DNA from 2 places in the Paenibacillus sp. SEL3 genome. Region 2 is predicted to be linked to the other one. Evidence: riboswitches for the same ligand, from Rfam matches in the RefSeq annotation. Region 2 holds a riboswitch; the other holds the start of a gene.
The links. A riboswitch is a leader RNA that binds a small molecule or an ion and turns the genes downstream of it on or off. The one in region 2 is predicted to bind cyclic di-AMP.

Region 1 (8,188 bases), 2.1 Mb from region 2:
CGAGTCTGACAAAGAAAAAGGAAAACAAAATTGGTCTGCAAAAGGAGCTGGGTCTGCCGGTACGGCCGGACGTACCTATGATTGCCATGGTAACCCGACTTGTAGATATGAAGGGGCTAGATCTGGTAACGAGAGTGCTTGATGAAATCTTGTATTATGATGATATCCAGTTTGTCGTTTTGGGAACAGGGGATCCGGCTTTTGAGCATTGGTTCCGTGAGGCAGCGGGACGCTATCCACTGAAAATGTCGGCGCAGCTTGCTTTTAGCGAACCTCTGTCACGAAAAATATATGCGGCAAGCGATATGTATCTTATGCCATCAAGGTTTGAGCCTTGCGGGATCAGCCAACTGCTAGCGCTTCGTTATGGAAGTATCCCTATTGTGCGAGAAACTGGGGGCCTTAACGATACCGTGCAGGCTTACAATGAGTCTACAGGGGAAGGAAATGGATTTAGCTTCACGAACTACAATGCACATGATATGCTGAACACCATTCGTCGTGCTGTTCATTTTTATCGCCAATCTGAGCATTGGTCGAAGCTTACACAGACGGCTTTCGCAGGAGAATATAGTTGGGATGTTTCAGCCGAAGCGTATATGGATATTTACCATTTGCTCACAAAGACGGACTGAACGGAGTAGGAACACCATATTCATATTAATGAAAAAGGGAATCCCTTTAGCCAGTGTTTGGCTGAGGAATTCCCTTTTTTGCTATGATCAGTCGCCCCCGCCACCACAGCTGCTTCCACATGAAGAGCCGCTGCTACACGAAGAATGGCTACCAGAATCGCCTGAATCATGGTGAGAAGAGCCTCCATGATGAGAACTGTCATGGGAGGAATGATGATGCGAGTGATGCGTATCCCAGTTCGAGCAGCCGCTTGCCGAGCTACAACCAGATGAGCTAGCTAACCCGGCATTGCCTGTAGCATCCGGGTGCATGTGTATGGCAAATTGTTCAGGTTGATACCATGAATACCATACAACAGCTAATAACAGATAGTCGACCTGTAAATAGTTGACCTTAGGCAATTGCTTACCCTCAGGATCATCCACCGCTTTATTCACCCGCTCGCGCAGATGTTGTACAATCTTATGAACCGTTTGTTGGGCTTGCTGTGAAATGGCTATATTCTCCTGAGTATTCCAACGGTTACCTGCTGGCTGCGCCGAAGTTGTGAGTTTGTAATAGTGTGAAAGCTCGTCGTTCGGTAATGGATGATTAAAAAAAGTCCCCCACAAACTGGCGCTATAGCGGTTCCAGCCAAAGCATTCCACATACAACCAATCAAACCACGCACGCTCCTCCGGCATCGGCTGAGAGCCGCCAGAATGGGGCGCATGGTGAAGCATACGACCAAAAAAAGCTTCCGAGAATTGCTGATATTCGCGGGTAAACATCAACATTTCGTGCCATAATTCATCCACATCACTACTGAACATAGGCACACGATTCATAATCGCGCATAGCATAAAATATCGTTTTAGCTCATGCCAACGCCAATCATATTCTTGCTCCGTAATCTCTGGGTGGGCTTCCATTACACGATTCCTTACGCTATGAGCATAGGAGACGGGAATGGATTGCTCCAATAGCTGCATCAGCTCCGTAATCTCTGGATGACGCTCCTGCGAAAGGGAAGAAGGAGAAGGGGAGCTGAGGAAAAAAGCATTCCGGCGCCGTGTTTTTCTGTTTCCCCGGTTCCTGCGTATTGCACGGAATATAAACCAAAAAATGATGAGGTCTATCACAATAAACAACGTCCAAAAGCTACTCATACTATCCATGATGGCTGGCTACTCCTTTCTGAAATAACACGGAATTAAGATTTAGCATTCGTTATTCAGCAGAGCGAATTCTTTTTTTATCTGGGCTAGCAGTTCAGGATTCGTGATTACATCGCAAGCAGTCCATGCCAAAGTTCTCGCAGCCAGCAGCATTCCTTCCATGGCTCGGTCCTGCATCGCCAAATCGCGGAATTCTGGTGTATGCAAGGCATGCTTCTCGTCAATAACTTGAATGTAAGGATGGATAGCAGGGCAATGAAGCGATACATTTCCGATATCCATAGAGCCATGATCTTCGCCTTCCGTTATATCTTCTTGCGAAATGCCAGCCTGTACCAAATTTGCGGTAAACGCATCGGAAAGTACACGGTTCGTGACCATTTCATCATAAGAAGTCTCATAATTGGAGGTCTCCAAACGACACCCGGCCTGTAAAGCAGCTCCTTCAGCAATTTGAATAACACGGCGAGTCAGCGGGTTCAGTTCTTGACGTGTAGCGGCCCTTACATAAAATTGCGCTGAGGCGTAATCAGGAATAATATTGGCTGCTTGGCCACCCTGATTAATGATCCCATGGATACGCACTGTGCTTTTTACTTGTTGACGGAACGCATTGATGCCATTGAACGTTTGAATCACAGCGTCCAGCGCGTTAATGCCTTCGTGCGGGCTGGCAGCCGCGTGAGCGGATTGACCAAAAAATTCGAATTGTACAGCATCAATCGCCAGCGATTTGCCTGATTTTTCGTAACGATCATAAGGATGCGTCATAAGTGCTATGTCGCAATCATCAAACAAACCGGCAGCGGCCATAGGGACCTTAGCACCACGAGTTTCTTCGGCAGGTGTGCCGTATACCCGTACTTCTCCACCAGTTTCGTTGATGATCGACTTGAGGCCAACGGCAGCACCGGTACTCATCATGCATATCAGATGGTGCCCACAGGCGTGTCCTAAACCTTTCAGAGCGTCATATTCTGCCAGAAAAGCGACAACCGGCCCGGATTTTTCAGCTTTGTAAGTTGCAATAAAGGCTGTTTCTATGCCCAATACGGGTGCCTGGACCTCAAAACCGTGAAAAATGAGTTCTTCTTTTAAACGGGCAGCGGCCAGAAATTCCTCGTTTCCAAGTTCAGGATTTGCCCCAATATATAACGAAATGTCCTTAAAGCGTGGGGCATGCTGCTCAATTGTCTTTTGAATGGTCTGTTTAAAATTCATGCTGAAAACTCCTTTATATAAGCTGTAATGTAGGTACTGCGCTAGGTATGCTGAAATTGTACTATAACATTCATTGCATAATCATGCATATTCATTTATAATGACACAATCTTATTTATTATAAAGAATTTAAGGAGAGAAAAAAAGATTGAAAAAGGCATATCGTTTTACCGCCCTGGTTTTGACGGCGGTTATCTTGCTGTTGACGGGTCTTCCCATGCTCAATGCATACGGAACGGAAGCAAAGCCACAGAAAAAACTTGTAGTGGGCATGAGTGCCGACTTTCCGCCGTATGAGTTTCATAAAGTTATTAACGGTAAGGATACTATTGTTGGCTTCGATGTGGAAATCGCGAAGGAAATCGCCAAAGATTTGGGTGCGGAGATGGTCCCTGAGGACATGAGTTTTGACTCTTTGCTACCTGCTCTGCAAAGTGGTCGCGTAGACTTGGTACTGTCCGGTATGACACCGACGGATGAGCGTAGAAAAAGCATTGATTTTTCAGATGTATATTATCGCTCCAAGCAAGTCATTATGGTACGCCCAGAGGATAAAGACAAATATCCTACGATGGCTGCTTTGAAAGGCGAGAAGATTGGCGCGCAAAAGGGGAGTATTCAGGAAGAAATTGCTCAAAAAGTACCCAATGCCTCTGTAACCTCACTGGACAAAATATCCGATCTGGTACTCCAGCTGCGGACCCAGCGTATCAACGCTGTTGTGATCGAAGATACGGTTGCTAAAGGGTACACGTTAGATGGGACCGTAACACTTGCCAAAGCGATACCTGAGGATGCCGGAGCAGAAACTGCTGTAGGTATACGCAAGGGGAACGCAGAATTGCTTGCCTCTGTAAATAAAACGTTGGCTCGCCTGAAAGCGGACGGGTCGATTGAAAAGTTTTCTACAGAAGCGAGTGCACTCTCGGCAGATCGACAGGTTTCTTCTAATAACATCGTAGATATTTTTTGGAAATACCGCAGTCTTTACGCTACGGGTATTGGTTACACTCTGTTGCTGTCTGCACTCGGAGTACTGTTTGGATTTATCATTGGTCTGATCGTATCCTTGTTGCGGATGAGTGGTATACGCATCATTGAGTGGTTAGGTACCACATATGTGGAGATCCTGCGTGGCACACCTATGCTGGTGCAGCTCATGATCATTCACTACGGGATTGCTTTGACGCTGGGTGTCAATTTTACTCCACTCCAGTCCGGTATAATCACATTGTCTCTGAATAGCTCGGCATATCTGGCTGAAATTTTCCGTGCAGGTATCCAGGCAGTAGACCGTGGACAGATGGAGGCCGCACGCTCATTGGGTATGGGACGAGGCAAAGCTATGCGTCACGTCATTTTGCCACAAGCGTTTAAATCTATTTTGCCTGCTATAGGTAATGAGTTTATTACAATTATTAAAGAATCCTCCATTATTTCGACTATTGGTATGGTGGATATTATGTATCAAGCCCAGGTCATTAAGAATATTACCTACGAAGGATTAAGTCCGTTCATAATCACAGCCGCTATTTATTTTGTAATGACATTCAGCTTGTCTAAGCTGCTTGGTTTATGGGAAAGGAAGTTGAGAGCCAGTGATCACCGTTAAACAATTGCGTAAATCGTTCGGCAAGAATGAGATTTTAAAAGGCATTGATATAGATATCGCCAAAGGAGAAGTTGTCGTTATCATCGGTCCCAGCGGTTCGGGGAAGAGTACGTTTTTGCGTTGTATGAATCTGTTAGAACAGCCGACGGATGGGGAGATTTTATTTGAGGGCGAGCCGATTACAGCTCGTGGTCATAATATTAATGTAACCCGGGAAAAAATGGGGATGGTGTTCCAGCATTTTAATCTGTTCCCACACAAAACAGTGTTGCAGAACCTGACGCTTGCACCGACGCAGGTTAGAAAACAGTCAGGTAAGGAAGCGGAAAAAATTGCATTAGAACTCCTGCGTACCGTGGGGCTCGAGGATAAGAAGAATACCTATCCGAACCAGCTATCCGGTGGTCAGAAGCAACGTATTGCGATTGCGCGTGCTTTGGCCATGCAGCCGCACGTAATGCTGTTCGATGAGCCGACTTCTGCATTGGACCCTGAAATGGTTGGAGAGGTTCTGGATGTAATGAAGAAGCTCGCCGAAGGCGGTATGACAATGGTAATTGTAACGCATGAAATGGGCTTTGCCCGCGAGGTAGGCGATCGAATTATCTTTATGGATAACGGTCAAATTGTGGAGCAGGGTGCACCAGACCAGGTATTTGGCACTCCAAGCCATGATCGCACTCGTGATTTTCTTGCCAAAGTATTGTAAGAAAGTGCTGGTCTAATCATAAAAAAGCTCTCCGTTGACGGAGGGCTTTTCTTATTTTGTCACCATTTCCCCATACTTTCGTAACAAATATCGATTTCTTAATGACAAAATTGTAACGAGTGTAGTATGATGTTCAGGGTTCCCAACATTTTCATGCGGATAAGGTTACAAAATTGTGATATTATGCAGTAAGCCAAAACTTACCGGGACAGCATGCGGTTAGACAAGCGCTGAAATGCTGGCCCAAACTATGGGAAGTGCGGGGGACGTAACAACGGCAGCCATTCCGATACGTCATAAGACGATGAGGAATATGCCTAGGGGTGAATTGCACAAGCATAGGGCTTCTCCTGAGTCCGAATCCGACAGCTAACTTCGCAGGCATAAAAGAGGAGGTACATATCTTTGAAACATTTAAAACATATTGGTAAAACGATGAAAATTGCGGTGCTTGCCGCAGCTATTGCAGGGTTGGCACAGACAGCTGGAATAGCGGATGCTGCCTCGCTTCACACTGCCAAAGAGGGCGATACCTTCTTTTTGCTTGCTCAACGTTATGGAGTATCGGTAGACGAGCTAACAAAGGCTAACCCAAACATTGCCTCCAGCAATATATATGCAGGTCTGCAAATTAAGGTGCCTGGCGAAAAAAGTGTAAAGGCAGCTTCGGAATCGAAGCCGCAGCTTCTTACGGAGAAAGCAGCAGCGAATGAGGCGCCAACGATTGAAGCTTGGGGTAAAACATTCAACTATAGCAAAATAGTTGACGTTAAGGCTTCAGCGTATTCTGCCGCAGCCGATGAGAATGGTAAATGGGGCGCAGTGGACTACTACGGCAATCCGCTTAAACTAGGTACAATTGCGGTAGATCCTAACGTCATTCCGATGGGCACGAAAGTACTGGTTACAGGCTACTCCCATCCAGGTTTGCCGGATCATTCTTTTGTAGCTGTCGCTCGCGATCAGGGCAGCGCCATTACAGGAAAGCGGATTGATATCTTTATTCCAGGCAACAAATCATTTGTGAACGACTTTGGATTTCAAAATGTGAAGCTGTACGTTATTGATAAATAGCATTGTACGTATATACAGTTTAATTAAACATAATATATATTATGTAAACATAACGCCTATATCCGTATATATCTAGGTCGGACTCTTATCAGGTCCTATCCGTAAAAAGGCTGTCTTGACGAGCAGAATACTTCTGCTGGTAAGACAGCCTTTTTACGTTGCTTTAGCTTGGACCTCAATTATAAACATACTGTTATTTTCGTTCCGATGTGTGGAGTAGCCGGGGGACTGTCACAAATTTGTAGCCCTTAGCTTTTAGAGAGTGAATTAGACCCGGCAAAGCTTGGATAGTGCCTTGCAAGTTGGAACTTTGACCTCCACCAGCGTGCATTAAAATAATAGAGCCAGGCCCTGTAGCTGGAATCACATTTCGCTGAATTTGTGTTTTACTTAGTCCCTTCCAGTCGAGAGAGTCTACATTCCAGTTGACAATCATGTAGCCATGACGACGTGCCCACTTTATTTGAGGCTCTGTAATTTCACCGTAGGGTGGACGAATCAACTTGGGGCGAAAACCTGCGCTGGCTTGTAAAATACGTTCTGTTTTTGTAATCTGGTTGCGAAAGCGTTCTGGTGTAGCCTTCCTAAAATCCGGATGAGTATAGGAATGATTTCCTATAGCATGGCCTTCACGGATAATACGACGTATAATCCCCGGATGCTTTTCCGCACGGTGACCGACGATGAAAAAGGTGGCTTTGATGCCGTTGGCGTGTAATACGTCCAAAACCTGCGGCGTATACCTAGAATCGGGCACATCATCAAAGGTTAAGGCAATTTGGCGGGTGTGTGGGCCGCACATTTTAAAAATGTCCGCATGTTTTTTACGCAACATTGCTAATGTAGGAGTAGCTCGATCTGTACTCAGATGTACAGAAGAAGCAACAGCTGCTTCCTTGGGATGGGGCGTTCCGATCTTGGGAGGCGCATCCGCGTGAACGGGTAAACTTGAAAATGCTAGTAACAGTGCCAAGCATGGCAACACTCCCCTGTACGGCATATGTATCCCCCCTTTTCGTGCAGTGGTACCTAGTGGTGCTCTCGACTATTATGTACCTGTCCTATTAAAAATATGCTGGTTACCAAGTTAGGCTCATAAACGTCTGGAAAGAAGTTCGCGATGAAATGATTATCAATGAAGATGATGGAGCTAAACGTACATATTCTCTTAAACATGACCGAAAACAAGAGCATTTTCGCAAGTTTTAGCCTTACAACGGATTCGGTATCCCGTGACAGCTGGTGTATAATGGGGTTGCAATTCATAATTATACAGACATGGAATTGAAGGAAGGAAGGATAAAAGTGACCGACTTGTTTACTCCTTATCAATTAAAGGGGCTTTCTTTAAAAAATCGAATTGTTATGCCCCCGATGTGCCAATTCAGTGTGGAGGCCGAGGATGGAAATCCGACGGATTGGCATCATGTCCATTATGTGAGCCGAGCAGTAGGAGGTACTGGACTTATTATTGTGGAAATGACAGCGGTTCATCCTGATGGACGTATTACGGATCGTGATTTAGGTATTTGGAGTGACGAACATATTCCTGCATATCGTAAGATTGTAGAGGAAGTTCACAAGTATGGCGCCAAAATTGGCATTCAACTAGGCCACGCTGGACGCAAGGCCGAAGATGCTGAGCAACCTGTGGGTCCTTCTTCGATTCCTTTTAGCGAACGCCTTAAAAAGCCGCACCCCTTAAAGACAGCAGAAGTCAGGGAACTGGTTCAGGCATACAAAGAAGGCGCGCGCCGCGCGGTGGAAGCCGGTTTTGAT
Region 2 (8,188 bases):
GGATGCCGAAACGACACTGATTAGATACAAAATGAAATAAACCGGGTTCGTCACGATGCCATGCATGACCCCGCCTAGCTCCTCATGAGTTACATTACCCAGAGCCACCTGAAAGCGTGTGTCGTATACGTGCCAGATAATAAATACAAACGTAATGACGCCGGAAATACGCTGGAACAGAAAGCGCCAGTTACGTGAATAGCCGAACCTTTTGACATTCGGATCAGCTTGATAAGCGATATACAAGCCATAAATTCCGTGGAACAGTAATGGCAAGTAGATGAATAACGTTTCTAGTACAATAACCAGCGGCAAACCATTCAGGAAGGCCACGCTGCGATTAAATCCTTCCTTGCCACCCTCCACCGCTGTGAAGTTCGTCACCAAATGCTCAACAAAAAATAGAGCCAACGGAATGACGCCAAGAAGCGAATGCAGCTTTCTGGAATAAAATCCTCTCATCTAGGTCATGCTCCCTTCTCCCAATAATAGCGTTTTCAATAGTAATATAACATATAAAATGACAGTTCCCGACAGGAAATGTCCAACAAGGTGTCCCTTATTAGGAAAAACAAAAGTGTGAACATCTTGTGTCGCTTTCATGTTACTCCTTTTCGGCTTATAATGGAATTGCAATATACGTATTAATTATTATGTCTTTTTTGCATAAGAGAGGAAGTGGATGATTTGTTTGAGGATTTGAACGCTTTTGCCGTCATTGTCGAGCAGTCCAGCCTGAATAAAGCCTCCAAACTGCTGAATCTGTCCCAACCCGCCCTGTCCCGCAAAATTGCCAAGCTAGAGGAAGAGCTGGGTGTAAATCTCTTTGATCGTCGGGGCAAACGACTCGAAATTACGTCCACCGGCCGATTTGTTTATACATTCGCACTAGAGCAACGGCAACGACAGCTTCGCTTCTTACAAAAGCTCTCCCAGCACAAAAATGAAGCCCAGAGTATGCTTACACTCGGCGCAAGTCTCACGACACTCCAGACAACGCTGCCTACCCTTGTCGAAGCTTTTATGAGCAAGCATCCTCAAACCGAGCTGAAGCTGCTCACCGGTAAAACCCATGAAATCGTCGCCTTTGTACGTGACAAAAAAGCAGACGCCGGTATTGTCGGGTCTGCCATTCATGAAGTCGGACTGCGTTGCATTCCGCTATTTGACGATCATTTGGAGCTCGTTGTTCCCATTGGACATGAATTAACCGTTAAGACAGGAACGGCCTCGATGAAAGATCTGCAAGGATTGCCGATGATTATTTTCTCCAAAGGAACCTGGTACCGCAGTCTGACGGATGACTTGTTCCAGCGTAGCGGCATCATGCCGGATATCCGCATGGAAATCGACTCCTTCGAGGCGATTGTACGCCTGCTTCCAACCTGTAAGGCTTCCGCCTTGCTACCCAAATCCTATTTGCGTAGCGAACTGCTGCGGGATAATGGACTCACTGCATTGTACTTGCCCGATTTGAAGGAGACACGCCGAACGACCTCCCTCATTTACTCGGAGACGACCGATCTCGGTCCGACAGCACGACGCTGGATTAGCGAGACACGTGCGTCGTTTGCAGGCTACCGTATGGTGTAAAGGGTTTAGCCCTCTTCATTAACATTAACAACCTCATCCTCAAAGCGGCCGATATTATCATTCGAGCCGATGATGACCATAATATCGTCGGCTTTTAATCGATCCATAGCCGTCGGTGCGATCAGGATACCATTCGCCGTATGAAGCGCCACGACGCTACAACCAAAGCGGGTACGGGCATTTAGCTCTGCTAGCGTTTTGCCATTCAGACATGCAGGTACATTGAGTTCCACAATACTATATTCCTTAGACAACTCCAAATAATCGAGCAAATTAGGCGTGACTAGCTGGTGAGCCACCCGGATACCCATATCCCGTTCTGGATAAATAATCCGGTCCACACCGAGCTTTTCTAACGCACGCCCGTGCAGCACAGATATGGCTTTGGCTACGACTTTTTTCACACCCAGCTCCTTCAGCAAAATGGCGGTGAGGATGCTTACCTGAATGTCATCACCAATAGCAACAATGCCACAATCGAAATTACGGATGCCCAGTGATCGCAACGAGTCTTCATCGGTAGCGTCCGCCACGACAGTATGTGTCAACATCTCACTCATACTGTCCACAACATCCTCATTCCGGTCAATGCCTAGCACCTCGCACCCCATATCCACCAATTGCAAAGCCAGGCTTGAGCCAAACCGCCCCAAGCCAATAACTACAAACTGCTGCGTCTTCATATCTACTCGAAAACTCCCTTATCCTATAATCATTTTACCTTCCGGATGACGATATAATTCTTTACCCTTTTTCGGCCCCAGTGCATAAGCTAGCGTGAGTGGCCCCAGTCTACCTGCAAACATCGTCAGGGTAATCACCAGCTTGCCTATGACTGTCAAATCAGGTGTAAGCCCCATCGACAGCCCCACCGTACCAAACGCAGATACCGTCTCGAACAAGATCATCAGAAAATGATGATCTTCGGTTGCCGACAAAATCATCGTCACCCCGATCACGAACAGCAACCCCAGCAGTGTAATGGTCAAAGCCTTGTAAATTCGTCCCTGCGCAAGTCGGTACTTGAACAGTACAATATCTTCTCGCCCCCGCAGCATCGAAATCACCGCTCCAATGAGCAGGGCGAATGTTGTGGTCTTAATCCCGCCTCCAGTAGAGCCAGGAGAAGCCCCGATAAACATGAATATGATGATAAAAAACTGCGTAGCCTGCCGCAAGCCTGCAATGTCCAAGGTATTGGCACCTGCGGTACGGGGAGTAACGGACTGGAATAAAGATCCCAATAGCTTACCACCCCAATCAAGCGAGCCGAGAGTCTTCGGATTCGTAAACTCAAATACAAAAATCACGAGCGTGCCGACTACAATCATAGCGCCCGTCATGCTGAGTACCACCTTGGTATGCAAGGACAGTCTCTTGCGCTTGCGATATTCTGCCAGGTCTGACATCACTACAAAACCAATGCCGCCTGAAATAATCAAAAACATGGCTGTAAAATTAACAATCGGATCATATACATAACCTGTCAAGCTGCGAAATTCACCGAATAAATCAAAACCAGCATTGTTAAACATGGAGATGGCATGCCAGATTCCAAAATAAATCGCCCTGCCTACGGGCATATCAAAGGACCAGCGAACCGAGAATATCGTAGCGCATACGCCTTCAATAACCAGTGAGTACAGTAATACCTTACGGATTAACCCGACAATTCCCTCTACAGAAGTCTGATTCATCGCTTCCTGCAAAATGAGACGCTCCCGCAGGGAAATCCGACGCTTGAACACCAGTGCAATCAAGGTAGCCATGGTCATAAAGCCTAGGCCGCCGATCTGAATGAGCGCCACGATAACAACTTGACCAAAGGTTGTAAAAAAGGTCCCCGTATCCTTTACGACAAGCCCTGTAACACAGGTCGCGGAAGCGGCAGTAAACAAAGCGTCTACAAACGCAAGTGGCTTTCCTGTTGTATTGGAGATCGGCAGCATTAACAATAAACTACCTATTAGAATGATAATGGCAAAGCCCGCAACGAATATCTGCGGTGGAGAAAGCCGGAGCCAGCTTGCATTGGGATTCATCTATTCATCACTTCTCTCCTAATCCTTAAAACTATAAAAACAGTGATTTAATACGGTGTAAGCTCGCTACGCGTTCCATTTGATCTTCCGATCGTCGTTGCCCCTGAATTTTTTGATTTTTCCAAACCTTAGTTAACTATAATTAGCATTCCCTGAATACAGGAAGAATGCATGTCAAGCACTACTCGGTCCCCTGTGCTATTGGCGGGCAGTAGCGAAGGGGGCAGAATTGTTCTGAAGAAGCGAAGCGTTTGCCTTTATCTCCGGATTTTAACCATTAAAGGGGGTATACAATCAAAAAATCCGGGGATAACAGCAATCGGAAGAATAATCTGCACCCGCAGCGGTCTATCTAACCAATCCAAACACTTTTATACGCACAAAAAAAGACACCGGAAAACCGAGTGCCTGACTTGGTTCCTGCTCATAGCCTACGAGGTTAGCTGACGGATTCGGGCAGCACAGTATGCCCTATTTACACTTCCGATCCACCAGTGATCGGCTGTAAAATTCACCCCAGTAACATGGTTCCCCCGTTTTCCCATAGAAATTCGGCTCAACTGTATATCATTACCTATGTATTTTATAGGCATTGCCTCAAGATTATAATCCTTCTATATCCAGATCACAAAACCGATTTCGTCGAAAAAACGTGAAATTGGCTTTATTTTGCGAATGGGCATCGTTTAATCGCAGCTTATCTTATTTTATTGGAACTTTAAAGTGCTTTCACTCTATTTTCATGAATATCGCTGGTCTGTTGGCGGGAACCTGTGCAGTATGATATCTTTAATGGATGTTCTTATTTACAGATTAAGGAGGAAACTCATGAATCCTATCGGGAAACCGGTCGTGCTCACGGCCAACTTCAAAAAATTAGGCTTGCTGGGCGGGATTGGCCTGATTTGCTTTTTTATCTTTCAATTGCTTATTCCCTCGCTTAGCAATCCGAGTCCAGAATCAGTAATGAATGCAAAGGTCATCAGCAAACAAGAAGCGGTCATACACGCATTGGACTTCGCCCGCTCCGAGCTGGGATATACTGAATCACAGCCAGAGGAGCCTCTGGTGACCTATCAGGCCGAAACAGATTTGTACGGTTATTTATCTAGAGAAAAACTGCTTCAACAGTACGACCGTACATGGAAGAAAAATTACCCTTACGAAACCTTTCGGGTCGATCTGCCTGAATCCTCAGCGAAGAGCAAGCTGCAAATTCATGTAGATTTATCCACTGGGAAGGTCGTTAGTTTTAAACGGATCACCTCCAGCACCAATTACACGCAGGCTGATATTTCTACGGATGAACAAGCACGTAACAGGCTTGTACGTGTGGCTGAGGACGGCATGACGCTTGAAGCCAAGGAGCAGGCGGCCGCTGTATGGGTGAAGCGCTTTGGCTTTAAGCCGTCGGACTTGAAGCTCGCGACCACTGAACAAGAAGGCGGATTAAAGTATACCGTAGACGATAAAAAAATTGGCGCCTCGGTACTTACACTGGCTTTTACTTTTGAAGACGGTGATGTTCGCTCCTTCACTCAAAGCTTTTCGGCCCCGTCATCCTATACCGATTATATCGAAAAGCAAACATTTTGGGCGAATTGGATGACCTATGCGGGTTATGCCCTATTTAGCTTTGTGCTGGGTGTACTTGCCATTGTGTATGCGTCACTCACCCGACGACATACTTCATTTGTACGCGGCATTGTTCTATCCGTTATATACTTTATTGCTAGTATAGCTGGGACCATGAACATGCTGCCTTTATTGCAAGCAGAAGCAGGCGGTAAGGGCATGCTTATATTTCTTATGGTTTTCCAGATTGGTGTTACCTTCTTCATGGCTGTAGCGCTCTACTTCTCCTTGGTCGGCGGTGACGGACTTATGCGTCAGGTTGGACTGAATGCATGGCCGCGTGCAAAAGAGCCGGGCTACGGGCTGTATGTGCTTCGCAGTATGTATGTTGGCTACTTGTGGGCCTTTATTTTACTCGGGGTACAATCCATCTTGTTCTTTATACTGGAGCGGACATTTAATACATTCTCCACCACAGATGCCACGCAATCCCCTTACAATATGGCTTATCCATGGCTACTGCCGATTATGGCCTGGATGGCAGGTATTGGAGAAGAGACTGTCTACCGTCTGTTTGGTATTCCGATGGTCAAAAAAATAGTGAAAAATACTTTTGTTGCTTGTCTGATCACCACGCTGATTTGGGCACTGGGACATACACTTTATCCGATCTATCCAGTGATTTCCAGACCTATTGAGCTGACTTTTCTTGGTTTGCTGTTCAGTTTTGTGTTCCTGCGTTACGGCTTTATTGCCGCTATGTTCAGCCACGTTATTTTTGACAGCATTCTAATGGGACTTAGTGTGATGAGTCTGGGAGACACTGTGAATGTGAGCGCTGGTCTATTCTGGATCTTACTTCCAGCCATCGTGGGTTACATCATTTATTGGTTTAGTCCTAAAAAACCAAATCGAATGATGTTTGAACCTATACAAAAAGAGGAGCCGTATTCTACGACTCCTCCTCCCGAAGGGCAGCTATAATCTGACGCGCAAGCTTATCCCCAATAGAGAGAGGCCGGAAGTCTTCGACACTGGCCTCTCTTATTTTTTTGAGCGATCCAAAATGCTTAAGCAGTAACTTACGCCGTTTCTCGCCGATGCCTGGAATAGAGTCCAGCCGGGAAGTTACCATAGATTTGCCGCGTTGCTCGCGGTGGAACGTAATGGCAAAACGGTGAACCTCGTCCTGAATCCGTTGCAGCAGATAAAATTCTTCGCTATTGCGTGCAAGTGTCACGGCCTCAGAGGACTCTCCCACTAATAGTTGGGAAGTTCTATGTTTGGCATCCTTCACCAGACCACACACAGGAATGAACAAACCCAGCTCATTTTGCAATACATCGGTCGCCGCCTTAATTTGTCCACGTCCACCATCGACAACGATCAAGTCGGGACGTTCCAAATTTTCCTTAAGCACACGTTCATATCTACGTCGGATAACCTCACGCATTGTTTCATAATCATCGGGTCCCTGCACAGAACGGATTTTATATTTACGATACTCCTTCTTGGCAGGTTTGCCATCAATAAACACGATCATGGCTGAGACTGGATCGGAACCCTGGATGTTGGAGTTATCAAATGCCTCCACCCGGTGCAAGCTATCCAGCCCAATGGCACGTCCGAGATTGCTTGCAGCTTTGGATGTTCGTTCCTCATCCCGCTCGATCAGCTTAAACTTCTCATCCAAAGCTACACGTGCATTTTCCGTCGCCATGCCTGTCATTTGCTTTTTCAGTCCACGCTGCGGTACAAGTACCTTTACATCCAACCATTCAGCCAGAGCGAGAGCCGCCGTACTCGGGTCCTCCAGTCCACCGGATAGTTGAGTTTCTATTTCCTTTATCTCGGCATCTTGGTCACCAGCTTGATCTTGATTCGTTGCCGCTGCATAAGTTGCCCGTTCTTCAGCCACCAGCAGTGAGTCAGCAGAATGCTCTGTCTCCGTTTGTATCGCATTCTCATCTGTCTGTCCGGTAACATCGGCTGTAGCTGCACTGTGGAGTGCAGTTTCAGCCGCAACCGGTTGATCGACATTGACCTGTTCCGCCTGCATCAGCTTAGGAGAATCCGGCAGCAATATTTCCTGCGGCACTGCTGGGTTGTCACTATAATATTGCGTCACATAGGACATAAAATCACTGTAAGCCTCACCGTAGAAAGGAAAAGTCGACATATGGCGCTCGATCATTTTACCTTTGCGGACATATAGGATCTGTACACACATCCAGCCCTTATCTACTGAAAAACCGAATACATCTCGATCTTTCGCATCCGATGTGGTGATTTTCTGCTTTTCCATCATCGCGTCGATGCTGATAATCTGATCTCGCAACTCCTTGGCCCGCTCAAAGTACAATTCCTCTGCGGCCTCCTGCATTTTATGCTGAAGATCCTTTTTAATTTCCTCATGTCCCCCGCTCAAAAAGGAACCAATTTCCTGACCAATCTGGTCATACGTTTCCTTCTCGACCTCTTTCACACAAGGCCCCAAACATTGATGCATGTGATAATACAGACACACTTCCTTGGGCATCACACCACACTTGCGTAACGGATACATACGGTCCAGCAACTTCTTCGTCTGATGTGCCGCGTAGGAATTGGGGTACGGTCCAAAATATTTTGCTTTATCTTTCAGAACGCGACGGGTCACCTCCAGCTTGGGGTGTGCCTCGTTCGTAATTTTCAAATACGGAAAGGTTTTATCATCCTTCAATAGCACGTTATAGCGTGGCTGGTACTTTTTAATGAGATTGCACTCCAAAATGAGCGCCTCCATATTACTGCCTGTAACGATATATTCAAAATCACGGATATCGGAAACCAGTCGCTGCGTCTTGCCGTTATGGCTACCTGTAAAATAGGAACGGACCCGGTTTTTCAACACTTTGGCCTTGCCGACATAAATAATGGTGCCTTCGCTATTCTTCATCAGATAACAGCCTGATGCATCCGGCAGTAACGCTAATTTG

Region 1: it holds a riboswitch for cyclic di-AMP, as region 2 does, so the genes downstream of both, ACYCS5_RS28910 (3D domain-containing protein) here and ACYCS5_RS09240 (TrkH family potassium uptake protein) in region 2, are expected to answer to the same signal.

Annotation. Positions count from the first base shown of each region.
Region 1 is NZ_CM137725.1:6,424,172-6,432,359, reverse strand. It holds gene glgA (glycogen synthase GlgA) at 1-635, shown strand, start outside; gene ACYCS5_RS28930 (glycine-rich domain-containing protein) at 723-1,784, opposite strand; gene ACYCS5_RS28925 (M20 family metallopeptidase) at 1,836-3,014, opposite strand; gene ACYCS5_RS28920 (ABC transporter substrate-binding protein/permease) at 3,163-4,626, shown strand; gene ACYCS5_RS28915 (amino acid ABC transporter ATP-binding protein) at 4,613-5,335, shown strand; cyclic di-AMP (ydaO/yuaA leader) riboswitch at 5,566-5,734, shown strand; gene ACYCS5_RS28910 (3D domain-containing protein) at 5,741-6,409, shown strand; gene ACYCS5_RS28905 (polysaccharide deacetylase family protein) at 6,603-7,409, opposite strand; gene ACYCS5_RS28900 (NADH:flavin oxidoreductase/NADH oxidase) at 7,715-8,188, shown strand, end outside.
Region 2 is NZ_CM137725.1:1,971,845-1,980,032, forward strand. It holds gene ACYCS5_RS09225 (succinate dehydrogenase cytochrome b558 subunit) at 1-462, opposite strand, end outside; gene ACYCS5_RS09230 (LysR family transcriptional regulator) at 688-1,593, shown strand; gene ACYCS5_RS09235 (potassium channel family protein) at 1,599-2,276, opposite strand; gene ACYCS5_RS09240 (TrkH family potassium uptake protein) at 2,295-3,635, opposite strand; cyclic di-AMP (ydaO/yuaA leader) riboswitch at 4,049-4,202, opposite strand; gene ACYCS5_RS09245 (CPBP family intramembrane glutamic endopeptidase) at 4,464-6,194, shown strand; gene uvrC (excinuclease ABC subunit UvrC) at 6,163-8,188, opposite strand, start outside.